Regions from separate parts of the Brevundimonas sp. SS2672 genome, predicted to be linked through region 2. Evidence: predicted binding sites of a transcription regulator. Region 2 holds the regulator's gene; the other holds the start of a gene.
The links. Region 2 encodes HrcA, which represses chaperone genes, less so after heat shock. Its sites were predicted from a motif close to GTTAGCANTCNNNNNNNNNGANTGCTAAC; they were not measured.
Positions count from the first base shown of each region.

Region 1: a site for HrcA is predicted at 2,090-2,118, ahead of groES (co-chaperone GroES). Genes of this name have one in related genera too.

Region 1 is NZ_CM184201.1:2,995,700-3,002,022, reverse strand. Features, by position in the region: gene groL (chaperonin GroEL) at 48-1,694, opposite strand; gene groES (co-chaperone GroES) at 1,753-2,040, opposite strand; gene AC52GN_RS15060 (YMGG-like glycine zipper-containing protein) at 2,279-2,746, shown strand; gene AC52GN_RS15055 (DUF4260 domain-containing protein) at 2,805-3,197, opposite strand; gene pgi (glucose-6-phosphate isomerase) at 3,194-4,804, opposite strand; gene AC52GN_RS15045 (hypothetical protein) at 4,952-5,428, shown strand; gene AC52GN_RS15040 (thioredoxin family protein) at 5,521-6,195, opposite strand; gene AC52GN_RS15035 (protein-disulfide reductase DsbD family protein) at 6,219-6,323, opposite strand, start outside.
Region 2 is NZ_CM184201.1:3,177,801-3,184,123, forward strand. Features, by position in the region: gene pnp (polyribonucleotide nucleotidyltransferase) at 1-1,260, shown strand, start outside; gene AC52GN_RS15960 (hypothetical protein) at 1,544-1,918, opposite strand; gene rph (ribonuclease PH) at 1,985-2,710, opposite strand; gene AC52GN_RS15970 (GNAT family N-acetyltransferase) at 2,755-3,309, shown strand; gene hrcA (heat-inducible transcriptional repressor HrcA) at 3,306-4,400, shown strand; gene grpE (nucleotide exchange factor GrpE) at 4,397-5,011, shown strand; gene AC52GN_RS15985 (dienelactone hydrolase family protein) at 5,185-6,090, opposite strand; gene AC52GN_RS15990 (alpha-ketoglutarate-dependent dioxygenase AlkB) at 6,179-6,323, opposite strand, start outside.

The DNA.
Region 1 (6,323 bases), 180 kb from region 2:
TTCGATCCCGCCCCTCCGTTGTCTGAGCTTTGAGTTGCCGGACTTCCTTAGAAGTCCATGCCGCCCATACCGCCCATGCCGCCCATGTCGGGGGCGCCGCCGGCCGAGGCCTTCTTCGGCGCATCGGCGATGGCGGCTTCGGTCGTGATCATGATGCCCGCGACCGAACCGGCCGAGGCCAGAGCCGAGCGGACGACCTTGGCCGGGTCGATGACGCCCATTTCCACCAGGTCGCCATACTGTTCCGTCTGGGCGTTGAAGCCGAACTCGGCCTTGGCCGATTCCAGCACCTTGCCGACCACGATCGAGCCTTCGACGCCCGAGTTTTCCGAGATCTGACGGATCGGAGCCTGCAGGGCGCGGCGGACGATGTTGACGCCGGCGTTCTGATCGGCGTTGTCGCCCTTCAGACCGTCCAGCACCTTGGAGGCCTTCAGCAGGGCCACGCCGCCGCCCGGGACGATGCCTTCATCGGCAGCGGCGCGGGTCGCGTTCAGGGCGTCGTCGACGCGGTCCTTCTTTTCCTTCACTTCGACTTCGGTCGAGCCGCCGACGCGCAGGACGGCGACGCCGCCGGCCAGCTTGGCCAGACGTTCCTGCAGCTTCTCACGGTCGTAGTCCGAGGTGGTGTCCTCGATCTGGCGCTTGATCTGGCCCACGCGGGCCTCGATGCCGTCCTTCTCGCCCGAACCTTCGACGATGGTGGTGTCGTCCTTGGTGATCTGGACCTTCTTGGCCTTGCCGAGCATGTCGAGCGTGACCGTTTCCAGCTTGATGCCGAGGTCTTCCGAGATGACCTGGCCGCCCGTCAGGATGGCGATGTCTTCCAGCATGGCCTTGCGGCGATCGCCGAAGCCCGGAGCCTTGACGGCGGCGACGCGCAGGCCGCCGCGCAGCTTGTTGACGACCAGGGTCGCCAGGGCTTCGCCTTCGATGTCCTCGGCGATGATCAGCAGGGGACGGCCCGACTGAACCACGGCTTCCAGCACCGGCAGCATCGGCTGCAGCGAGGTCAGCTTCTTCTCGTGGAGCAGGATGAGCGGCTCTTCGAGGGAGACCTCCATCTTGTCCGGGTTGGTGATGAAGTAGGGCGACAGATAGCCGCGGTCAAACTGCATGCCTTCGACGATGTCGACGGTGGTTTCGGCGGTCTTGGCTTCTTCGACGGTGATGACGCCTTCGTTGCCGACCTTGGCCATGGCCTGGGCGATCAGGTCGCCGATTTCAGCGTCGCCGTTGGCCGAGATGGTGCCGACCTGGGCGATTTCCGAGTTGTTGGAGACCGGCTTGGAGTTCGATTTGATCTCTTCCAGCACCGCTTCGACAGCCTTGTCGATGCCGCGCTTCAGGTCCATCGGGTTCATGCCGGCGGCCACGGCCTTCAGGCCTTCCTGAACGATGGCCTGAGCCAGGACGGTGGCGGTGGTGGTGCCGTCGCCCGCCTTGTCGTTCGCCTTGGAAGCGACTTCGCGGATCATCTGGGCGCCCATGTTCTCGAAGGCGTCTTCCAGCTCGATTTCCTTGGCCACCGAGACGCCGTCCTTGGTCGAGCGCGGGGCGCCGAAGGACTTCTGGATCACGACGTTGCGGCCCTTCGGACCCAGGGTCACCTTGACGGCGTCAGCCAGGACGTTGACGCCCTTCAGCATCTTGTCGCGAGCGTCGGTGTTGAACTTTACGATTTTAGCGGCCATGCGGGCTGCTCCTATCTATAAGATTTTACGTTAGAATTCCGGAAACCCAGGACGCGTCTTACGACAGCACGCCCAGGACGTCGGATTCCTTCATGATGATCAGGTCTTCACCGTCGATCTTCACTTCGCTGCCCGACCACTTGCCGAACAGGACGCGGTCGCCGGCCTTCAGTTCCAGGGCGACGAACTTGCCGTCTTCGTCACGGACGCCGGGGCCCACGGCGACGACTTCGCCTTCCTGGGGCTTTTCCTTGGCCGTATCGGGGATGATGATCCCGCCCTTGGTCTTGGATTCTTCTTCAACGCGCTTGACCAGCACGCGGTCGCCGAGCGGACGAAACGCCATCTGAGTAACTCCCGTTAGGATGTTGGTTCCAGCCCTCGGAGCCCACGACTTTGGCAGTCGCCCTCCCCGAGTGCTAACGACCGGGGAGTTAGGCAGGGGGCGGGGGGCGTCAAGGGCGAGGCGGACTGAAATTCGGCGCCTTGATGAAGCGAAAATGAACGGGCGCCCCCGGGGTCGTTCAGACAGGCTTCGCTAAAGAGGGGACAACGGATCAACCGGCTTTCGAAAGGAGCCCGCCATGAAGACCCTGTTCAAGATCGGCGCCGGCGCTATCGCCCCTGCTCTGGTTGTGACGATGCTGGCCACGACTCCGGCCGCGGCCCAGAACTATCGCGACCGCGATCGCGACAATACCGGCCGTGACGCCGTCCTTGGCGCTGTCGTCGGCGGCGTGGCCGGCGCCCTGATCGGCCAGGGCGACGGACGTTATGTCGCGGGCGGCGCCCTGGCGGGTGCGGCCCTCGGCGCGGCCTCGTCCTCGAGCAACGACGACTGCAGCTATTACCGCGGCGGTCGCTGCTACCGGAACCAGGGCCACTGGGAGCGCGAACACGGCATCAACAGCCGCGACGGCTATTACAACGGCCGTTACGAGCGCAACAACGGCCGCTATTACCGCGACGGTCGTTACTGGCGGAACCACGGCGAGTGGCGCAGCTATCAGAACCGCCGCGACCGCGACTACCGCTATGACCGCCGCTGGTAGGCGAACGGCGAGATGAAGAAAGGCCCGGTTTCGCGACCGGGCCTTTTTCATGGAGGATTCAGTCGAATTGAGCTTTGCGCGCCTTGCCGATCAAGCCCAGGTGAGTGACCTCGAAGGCTTGCGGAGACTTCAGGCCATAGCCGAGCGCACGATCGAAGCCGATATGCGCCAGCCAGATCAGGCTGAGCGGGATCGCCGACGGCGCGGAGATCAGCAGGCCCGCGCCGGCCAGCAGCAGCGGACCGATCAGGCTGTGCGCCAGATTATAGCTCCAGGCCCCGACGCGCGGCCCGGCCAGATAGCCGGCGAAGGATAGGTCCGGCGCCAGGAAGAGAATGGCGAACAACCCCCAACCTCCGCCCTCCTGGCCGAAACGCCCATAGGCCAGGGCGGAGAGGGCGAGCAGGGCCAGACCCTCGAGCCTCTGCCAGGCGGGGGCGACGACGGTCACGCCGTCAATCGTCGCAGCAGGTCGGCTGTCGAAGGGTCGAGGCCCGAGGACGGCGCGCCGGCTTCGACGTCCTTCAGCACGGCCTTGGCCAGGGCCTTGCCGAGCTCCACCCCCCATTGATCGAAACTGTTGATGTCCCACAGGACGCCTTCGACGAAAGTCTTGTGCTCATAAAGGGCGATCAGGGCGCCGAGGGAGCGGGGCGTCAGCGCTTCCATCAGGATGGCCGTCGACGGGCGGTCGCCGGGGAAGGTCTTATGCGGCGCCAGACGGTCGGCCTCGGCCTCGGATGCGCCCGAGGCGAGCAGTTCGGCGCGAGCCTGGCCCTCGGTCTTGCCCTGCATCAGGGCCTGGGCCTGGGCCAGGGCGTTGGCCCAAAGCGGCGTCGCGGTCGCGTCCTCGCAGGTACGGCCGACGATGACGAAGTCGAGGGGAACGACCTGCGGTCCCTGATGCAACTGCTGGAAGAAGGCGTGTTGGCCGTTGGAGCCGGGTTCGCCGAAAACGACGGGACAGGTTTGGCGACCGACGGGCGAGCCGTCGCGGCGCACCCGCTTGCCGTTCGACTCCATCTCCAACTGCTGCAGGAAGGCGGGCAGGCGACGCAGGGCGTGGGCGTAGGGCGCGACGCTGCGCGCCGGGCGGTTCAGGCCGTCCACATTGTAGATGTCGGCCAGAGCCATGAGCACCGGCCCGTTCCTCTCCAGCGGCGCCTCGAGGAAATGCCGGTCCAGTGCGGCGGCGCCGTCGAGGAATTCCTGGAACGCCTCCCAGCCCAGGCCGATGACGCAGGACAGGCTGACCGCCGACCACAGGGAATAGCGGCCGCCGACCCAGTCCCTGAAGGCGAAGGTGCGGCCGCATCCGAAGGCCGTCGCCTTGTCCGGCGCGGCGGTCACGCCGATGAAGTGTCTGGCCATCCCCTCGGCGGGCAGGGCGGCGGCCAGCCACGCCTTGGCGGCCTCGGCGTTGGTCAGGGTTTCCTGGGTGGTGAAGGTCTTGGAGACGACGACGACCAGGGTCGTCTCGGGCTCCAGTCCGATCAGGGCCTCGGCCATGTCGCGCGGATCGATGTTGGCGACGAAGCGCAGGTCGATGGCCGGATCAAGCGGGCGCAGGGCGTCCCAGATCAGTCGAGGACCCAGATCAGAGCCGCCGATGCCGATATGGAGCACCGTCCGGATGGCGCGCCCGGTCGCGCCTGTCTCATTTCCGGACCGCACCGCTTCGGCATAGGTCTTCATTTCGGCGCGAACGGCCTCGACCTCGGCCGAGACCGGCTCGCCCAGGGCGTGGAAGTCCGCGCCGTTCGCCGCGCGTAGGGCCGGGTGCAGCACTGCACGGCCCTCGGTCAGATTGACGGCCTCGCCGTTGAACAAGGCTGCGCGGCGGCCCTCCACGTCGCAGGCGCGCGCTAGAGCCAGGGCCGCGTCCAGGCCGGCGCGGGCCCAGCTCTGCTTCGACAGGTCGATATGCAGGCCGGCCGCCTCCAGCGTCAGCCGCGTCAGACGATCCGGGTCGGCGGCGAACTGATCCTGGATGCGGGCGCCGGCGTCCCGGCGGGCGGCGGCTTCGAGTTCGGCCCAGGCGGCGGCGTGCGGCATCATCGTCTCCCCATGGCGGTTCGGTGCGGTTGGCCCGACGCTTGCAGGCTCTGGTGTACGGCTCAGGCCGAGAAGAGTTCAATCCAGGATCGGGTCAACAAGGGTTTCCTTCGGAAGCGCCGCGGCCCGCTCCCTTGTGAAAGGCACGCCATGTCCTGCGGAATAGCCCTCGCTGTCGCCCTGATGCTGGCCGATCCCGCCGTCGCCGAAGCGGCGGCCCTGCCGCCGGTAGCGCCCGCCGCGCCGGTCTCGGTGGCCCAGGAGCCCCTGTTCGCCGATCTGGTCGCCCGGTCGGGCGCCCTGAAGTCGATCGTCGACGGCTGGATGGCCTCGGGCGAGGCGGACCGGGCCGGCTTCTTCACCGGCGCGGCCTATGCGGCGTTCAAGACCCAGGCGACGGATCTGGCCCAGCGCGACATGCAGGGGCATCTGATCCTCAAGGAACGCGGCACGGATAACGACCTGAAGTGCATCCTGCGCGGCATTTCGGAAGACATCCCGGTCAAGGTCGCGGCGGTGGAGACGGCGCCCGATGCGGCTGCGCGCAAGCTGGCGCTCGACGAGCTGTCCTATCTGCTGAACGACAACGTCGAGGTCATCACCTCGCCCCCTCAGCCCGCGGCGTAGCCGCCGGCTGAGGCTTGATGCTGTTCTTGGGCCTGCCGCGCTTTGCGCGACTTGGGGCCCGATTAGGGGAGGTTGGTTTCCGCGAGGAATTCTCAGCCCTCCACGGTCTCGGGGTATTTGATGGCGCAGCCGTAGGGCGCGGCGTAGGCGGTCTGGACCGCGCGGCCGGCCTTGGCGTCGGCCAGGGCGGCGCGAACGAAGTTGTTGGCCCCGTCCAGATCTTCCACCTTGTTGGTCGGCCGATCGTCGATGCCGCCGACGTAGATCAGCCGCCCTTCGGGATCGATGATCCGCATGTCGGGCGTGGTCTTGGCGTCGTAGCGCTTGCCCACCTCGCCGGTCGGATCCAGCAACAGATGGGTGAAGGCGGCCTGGTGCTTGGCCTTCCAGGCTTGCGCTTCCTCCCCCTCGACGAAGCCCTGGGTTCCCGGCGACGAGGAGATGATGGTCAGCCAGACCACGCCGTCGGCGGTCGCCTCGCGCTGCAGGGCCTGCATGGCGCCGGTGTAGTGCTTCTTCACGAAGGGACAGCCTTCGTTGGTCCACTCCAGCACGACCGTCTTGCCGCGGAAGTCGGCCAGCGATCGCTGATGGCCCTCGGCGTCGACCAGGGTGAAGGCGGGGGCCGTTTCGCCGGGGGCTGGCGCTTCGATCGCCTCGGGGGCGACAGCGGCGGTCTCGGACCGCTCCGGCGATGCGGCGGGTTGCTGCTGGCAGGCGGCGAGCAGCAGAAGAGAGGCGGAGGCGGCGGTCAGCAGGCGGAACATGGCGGTCTCCTTGGGATGAAAAGTCAGCGGTCGGCGGCGTCCTTCAGGGCGTCGACGACGACGCCTTCGGTCAGCAACTGCGGCAGGATGCGCGGCTCGGCCCGGCCCGGCGCATAGACGAGGTAGAG
Region 2 (6,323 bases):
GACAAGGTCCGCGCCATCGTCTCGGAAGTCGGCGTCCTGCCGCGCACCCACGGTTCGTCGCTGTTCACGCGCGGCGAAACCCAGGCCCTGGTCGTCGCCACGCTCGGCACCGGCGAGGACGAGCAGTACATCGACAGCCTGACGGGCACCTACAAGGAGTCCTTCCTGCTGCACTACAACTTCCCGCCCTATTCGGTCGGTGAAGCGGGCCGCATGGGCTCGCCGGGCCGTCGCGAAATCGGTCACGGCAAGCTGGCCTGGCGCGCCATCCGCCCGATGCTGCCGTCGCGCGAAGACTTCCCCTACACCATCCGTCTGGTGTCGGAGATCACCGAGTCCAACGGCTCGTCCTCGATGGCCACGGTCTGCGGTTCGTCGCTGGCCCTGATGGACGCCGGCGTGCCGCTGGCCCGTCCGGTCTCGGGCATCGCCATGGGTCTGATCCTGGAGCCGTCGGGCGAGTTCGCCATCCTGTCGGACATTCTGGGCGACGAAGACCACCTGGGCGACATGGACTTCAAGGTCGCGGGCACCTCGGAAGGCATCACCAGCCTTCAGATGGACATCAAGGTCGCCGGCATCACCAAGGAGATCATGCAGCAGGCCCTGACGCAGGCTTCGGCCGGCCGTCTGCACATCCTGGACGAAATGTCGAAGGCCATGGAGGCGCCGCGCGCCGAGTTGGGCGAGTTCGCGCCCAAGATCGAATCCATCAAGATCGCGGTCGACAAGATCCGCGAAGTGATCGGTTCGGGCGGCAAGGTCATCCGCGAAATCGTCGAGAAGACCGGCGCCAAGGTCGACATCGGCGACGACGGCACCATCAAGATCGCCGCCAACGAGCAGGAAAAGATCGAAGCCGCCAAGGCCTGGATCCAGTCCATCGCCTCGGAACCGGAAGTCGGCACGATCTACTCGGGCAAGGTCGTGAAGGTCGTCGATTTCGGCGCCTTTGTGAACTTCTTCGGCGCCAAGGACGGTCTGGTCCACGTGTCCCAGATCGCTCTGGAGCGCGTCGCCAACCCGGCCGACGTCCTGTCGGAAGGCCAGGAGGTCAAGGTCAAGTTCCTGGGCTTCGACGATCGCGGCAAGACCAAGCTGTCGATGAAGGTCGTTGATCAGGAGACCGGCGAGGACATCACCGACAAGATCAACGCCGAACGCGCTGAACGCGGTGAAGCCCCGCTGTCGGAAGACACCGGCGGCCGTCCCAAGGGCGACCGTAACGGCGGCGACCGCGGCCGTCGCCGTCGCGACTAAGCCTCGGCGTCATCGCTGAGATGAAGAAGGCCCCGGCGGAACGATCCGCCGGGGTTTTTTCTTGGGCGCTATGAAACCCTCTCCCGGCGGGAGAGGGCTTGAGCGCACGAGAGCGTAGCGATCGTTCTTTGCGCGAAAGGGTGAGGGGCTTGTCCTGTCCGTCGGCGTCAGCCGTCGCGCCACGGCCTGCGGCCGACTTCACCCGCGAACCCTCACCCTTTCGCCTTAGCCAATCACCTTCGGCTCTTGGAGGCTCAAGCCCTCTCCCATCGGGAGAGGGTGGCTAGTTGGCGCACTCTTTCGGCGGGGTTTCGCCGTCGCGGGTCCACATCGCGCAACTGCGATCGATCTCGCCCTGGATCAGGTCGCAGGGATTGGCGGCGTTGCAAGGCGGGCGTGTCGCGGGACTGACGGCGATGCAGCGCTGAACCAGGCGGGCGGAGGCCGCTTCGCCCAGGGTCTCAAGGCAGGGGCGTTCGTCGAGCGGAACCGGCTGAGGCGCCATGTCCGGGCCTTCGGGCAGGCGGGCCTCGGGCTCGCGGGCCGGAGAAGGCGATGGCGTGGAGGCTGGGGCTGACGCCGCCGGTTCAGGACGCGGCTGGCAGGCGGCGAGCAGGCCGCCGAGGATCAGGCAGGCCAGAAGGGGCGGTCGGGTCATGCGGGGCTCCGGATCGGGGTTCGCCTATGCAACGACGATGGTCCCGATCCGGCTCCGCGAAAAGCCTTATCGGCGGGCGGCCTCGACGGCGGCGCGCTGCAGAGCGAACAGTTCGGTGCAGCCGATTTCCGCCAGTTCGAACAGGCGGTCGAACTCGGCCCGGCTGAAGCCGCGCTTCTCGCCGGTAGCCTGGATCTCGACGATCTGGCCCGCGCCGGTCAGGACGAAGTTGGAATCGGCCTCGGCGGTGGAGTCCTCCTCATAGTCGAGGTCCAGCACCGGCAGGTCGTTGAACACGCCGCAGGACACGGCCGCCACCTGATCCAGGATGGGGTCGGTCGTCAGCACGCCCTCGTCCTTAAGGTAGTTGAGCGCCGAAGCCATCGCCACCCAGGCGCCGGTGATGGAGGCGGTGCGTGTGCCGCCGTCGGCCTGGATCACGTCGCAGTCGATCAGCACCTGACGCTCGCCCAGCGCCTTCAGGTCGACCACGGCGCGCAAGCTGCGGCCGATCAGGCGCTGGATTTCCTGGGTGCGGCCCGACTGCTTGCCGGCGGCGGCTTCGCGGCGGCCGCGCGTGTGGGTGGCGCGGGGCAACATGCCGTATTCGGCCGTGACCCAGCCCTGGCCGCTGTTGCGCATCCAGCCCGGCACCTTCTCCTCGATCGAGGCCGTCACCAGCACCTTGGTGTGGCCGAAGGACACCAGGCAGGAGCCCTCGGCGTAGCGGTTGACGCCGGTTTCCAGCGTGACGGTGCGGAGTTGTTCGGGGGTGCGTTCGGACGGGCGCATGGGAATTCCTTGGAAGCGGGATGGCGCGTGCTTATCCTGAAACCATGAGCCTGTCCCGCCCTGACCCGTCTGTCGTGCGTCTTCGTCCGGCCGTGGCCGCCGACGCCGCGATCCTGATGCGCTGGGACAAGGCGCCGCATGTCGTCGCCTGCCTGACCGACGACCCCGACCATCATGAGGCGGCCGACTGGGACGGGGAGCTGGCCGCGCAGTCCGACGTCTTCCGCTACTTCATCGCCGAGGTCGACGGCCGTCCGATCGGGGCCATGCTGGATATCGACCCGGCGGACGAGCCCAACGGCTACTGGGGCGAGATCGAGCCGAACCTGCGCGCTCTCGATATCTGGATCGGCGAGGCCGACGCCCTGAACCGGGGCCATGGCACGCAGATGATGACCCAGGCGCTGGACGCCTGTTTCGCCCGGCCGCTGGTCGAGGCGGTGGTGATCGATCCGCTCAACTCCAACGCCCAGGCGCATCGCTTCTATCAGCGGCTGGGCTTCCGGCCGGAGGGGCGGCGCGTCTTCAACGGGACGGACGACTGTCTGGTCCATCGCCTGACCCGCGCGGACTGGGCGGCGCGGAGGGCGGCGGCATGAGCCTGCTGCATCCCTCGCCGGGTCTGGCGACGCTGGACGCACGGGCGCGCGACATCTTCCGCCGGGTGGTCGAAACCTATCTGGAGACGGGCGAGCCGGTGGGGTCGCACACCCTGTCGCGCGCCGGGCTGGACCTGTCGCCCGCCTCGATCCGCAACACCATGCAGGCGCTGACGCAGGCGGGGCTGCTGGCCTCGCCGCACGCCTCGGCCGGGCGGGCGCCGACCCATGCGGGGCTGAGGCTGTTCGTGGACGGTCTCCTGGAAGTCGGCGACATCGGTCAGGAGGAGCGACGCGAGATCGACGCCCGGCTGGCGGTGATGGGCGCCAAGGGCGGCGGCCGCAACGTGGAGGAGGCGCTGGATGCGGCCTCGTCCCTGCTGTCGGGCCTGGCGGGCGGGGCGGGCATCGTCGCCAGCCCGGTGCGCGAGGCCGGGGTGCGCCATGTCGAGTTCGTGGCCCTGGGCGGGGGGCAGGCGCTGGCGGTGCTGGTAGCCGACGACGGGGTGGTCGAGAACCGGCTGATGAACCTGGCGCCCGGCGTGACGCCCTCGACCCTGCAGGAGGCGTCGAACTTTCTGAGCGCCCGGTTGAAGGGGCGCCCGCTGGCCGAGGCTCGGCATGAGATGAAGGCCGAGATGGAGGCCGCGCGGCGTGATCTGGACGCTGCCGCCGCCCGCCTCGTCGAGGACGGGCTGGCAGCCTGGAGCGGAGGCGCGGGCGGCGGGGGCCACGACCGCAACCTGATCGTGCGCGGGCGCGGCAATCTGTTGCAGGACGCCCGCGCGGCCGAGGATCTGGAGCGGGTGCGCGTCCTGTTCGACGATCTGGAGCAGAAGGAACAGCTGATCGGCCTGCTGGACGACGTCGGCGCAGCCCAGGGCGTGCGCATCTATATCGGCGCGGAAACACGACTCTTTTCGCTTTCGGGTTCCGCCGTGATCGCGGCGCCCTATATGTCGGGCCGGCAGCGGGTGCTGGGCGCCATCGGCGTCATCGGGCCCGCGCGGTTGAACTACGCCCGTGTCATACCGTTGGTGGACTATACCGCCCGGGTGCTGGGCCGGATTCTGGACGGACAAGAGACGTGAACGACATCAACGACGAGACCCGGGACCAACTCGAGCAGGACATCCACGAGGGCGAGGGTGCGCCTGAAGGCGATGAAAACGCCGTGGTCGACGCCCTGATCGCGGAGCGCGACCAGTGGAAGGACCGCGCCCTGCGGGCCGTGGCCGAGGCCGAGAACGTCAAGCGCCGCGCCGAGACGCAGCAGAACGACGCCCGCGCCTACGCTATCCAGCGCTTCGCCAAGGATCTTCTGGGCGTGGCTGACACCCTGGAGCGCGGCCTGGCGGCGGCGCCCAAGGATGCGGACGGTCCGGCGGCGGCCATGGTCACGGGGCTGGAGCTGACGCAGAAGTCCCTGCTGTCGGCCTTCGAAGCCAACGGCCTGACCCGCGTCGATCCGGCGCCGGGCGACGCCTTCGATCCGCACCTGCATCAGGCGATGATGGAGCAGCCGTCGGACACCGTGCCGGGCGGCGCCGTCATCCAGACGCTGCAGCCGGGCTACGCCCTGTTCGGCCGCACCGTGCGCGCGGCCATGGTGGTGGTCGCGGCCAAGGGCTCGGGCCCGGCGGCCGGCGGCGCCTACGCCGATTCGAACACGACCGGCGGGAATTTCGACGCCAAGGCCTGAGGCTTTCGCGCGCTGAAACGACGACGGCCCGGCGCAGACGCGTCGGGCCGTTTTCCTTTGCCTATAGTGCCGCTCATCCCGGCGGACGCCGGGATCCAGTGAGAGCTTCCCGCACCGCGCTTGCGGCCAAAGGACTGGGCCCCGGCGGACGCCGGGGTGAGCGGGTGGAGAGGTCAGCTCTTCAATCTCGAGCCGAACAGTTCGAGCAACCGTCGCCAGCCGTCCTTCGCGTCCGCCTCGCGATAGGAGGCGCGATAGTCGGCGTGGAAGCCGTGCGGGGCGTCGTCATAGAGGATGATCTGGCTGTCGGTACGGCCCGCCGCGGCCAGGGCGTCGGTCATCGCCTTGACCGTATCATTGGGAATGCCGCCGTCCTGGCCGCCGTAAAGGCCCAGCACCGGCGCCTTGAGTTCGCCCGCCAGGTCGATGGGCCAGGGGCGGCCCGCCGTCTTCTGTTCTTCGGTGGCGTTGGCGGCGGGGGACAGGCGGCCGTACCAGGCGACCCCGGCGTCCAGCGTCGGGAAGCGGGCCATGGCCTGCCACACCACCTTGCCGCCCCAGCAGAAGCCGGTGATCCCGACCTTGTCGGCCTTGGCCCAGGACTGGGCGCCGATCCAGTCCAGCGTAGCGCCGATGTCGCCCATCACCTGGTCGTAGCCGGCGGCGGCGACGATGCGCTGGATCGCCTGCATGTCGCTGAGCGGGGCGGGATCCTGGACGCGGACGAAGAAGGCGGGCGCGATCGCCGCATAACCCGCCTTGGCCAGACGGCGGCAGACGTCGCGGATGTATTCGTGCACGCCGAAGATCTCGGACACGACGATGACGATGGGGAAGGGGCCGGCGCCTTCGGGCCGGGCGACATAGGCGGGCAGGGCGAAGCCGTCGGGCGCCGGATAGGCAGCGTCCTGCGCGATCAGGCCCGCCGCGTCGGTGGCGATGGGCTGGGCCGACTGGCTGAGGGCGGCGGGGGCGTAGGCGGCGAAGAACAGCCCGCCCGCCGTCGCCACGCCCAGGCTGCGGCGGCTGGGGGCGATCTGGTCGAGGCTCAGGCCCTCGGGCCGGGTGATCAGGGTCATCTCGGGTCTCCGGGTCGGCGCTGTGGAAGCGACGACAGTGCCTCGGCTTTCCCCGTCCCGTCGAGTCTTTCCGGCCAACCGGCCCTCGTCAGCCCGCGACCCGCAGCGTCAGGTTGACCCGCCCGCCGCCGGGCAGCAGCCGCGACGAACCGGTCAGCAGCCGGTCGATCCCGTGGCGCGCCAGCCGCGCCGGGCCGGTCAGGGCGCAGACGTCGCCGGAGGCCAGGCGCACG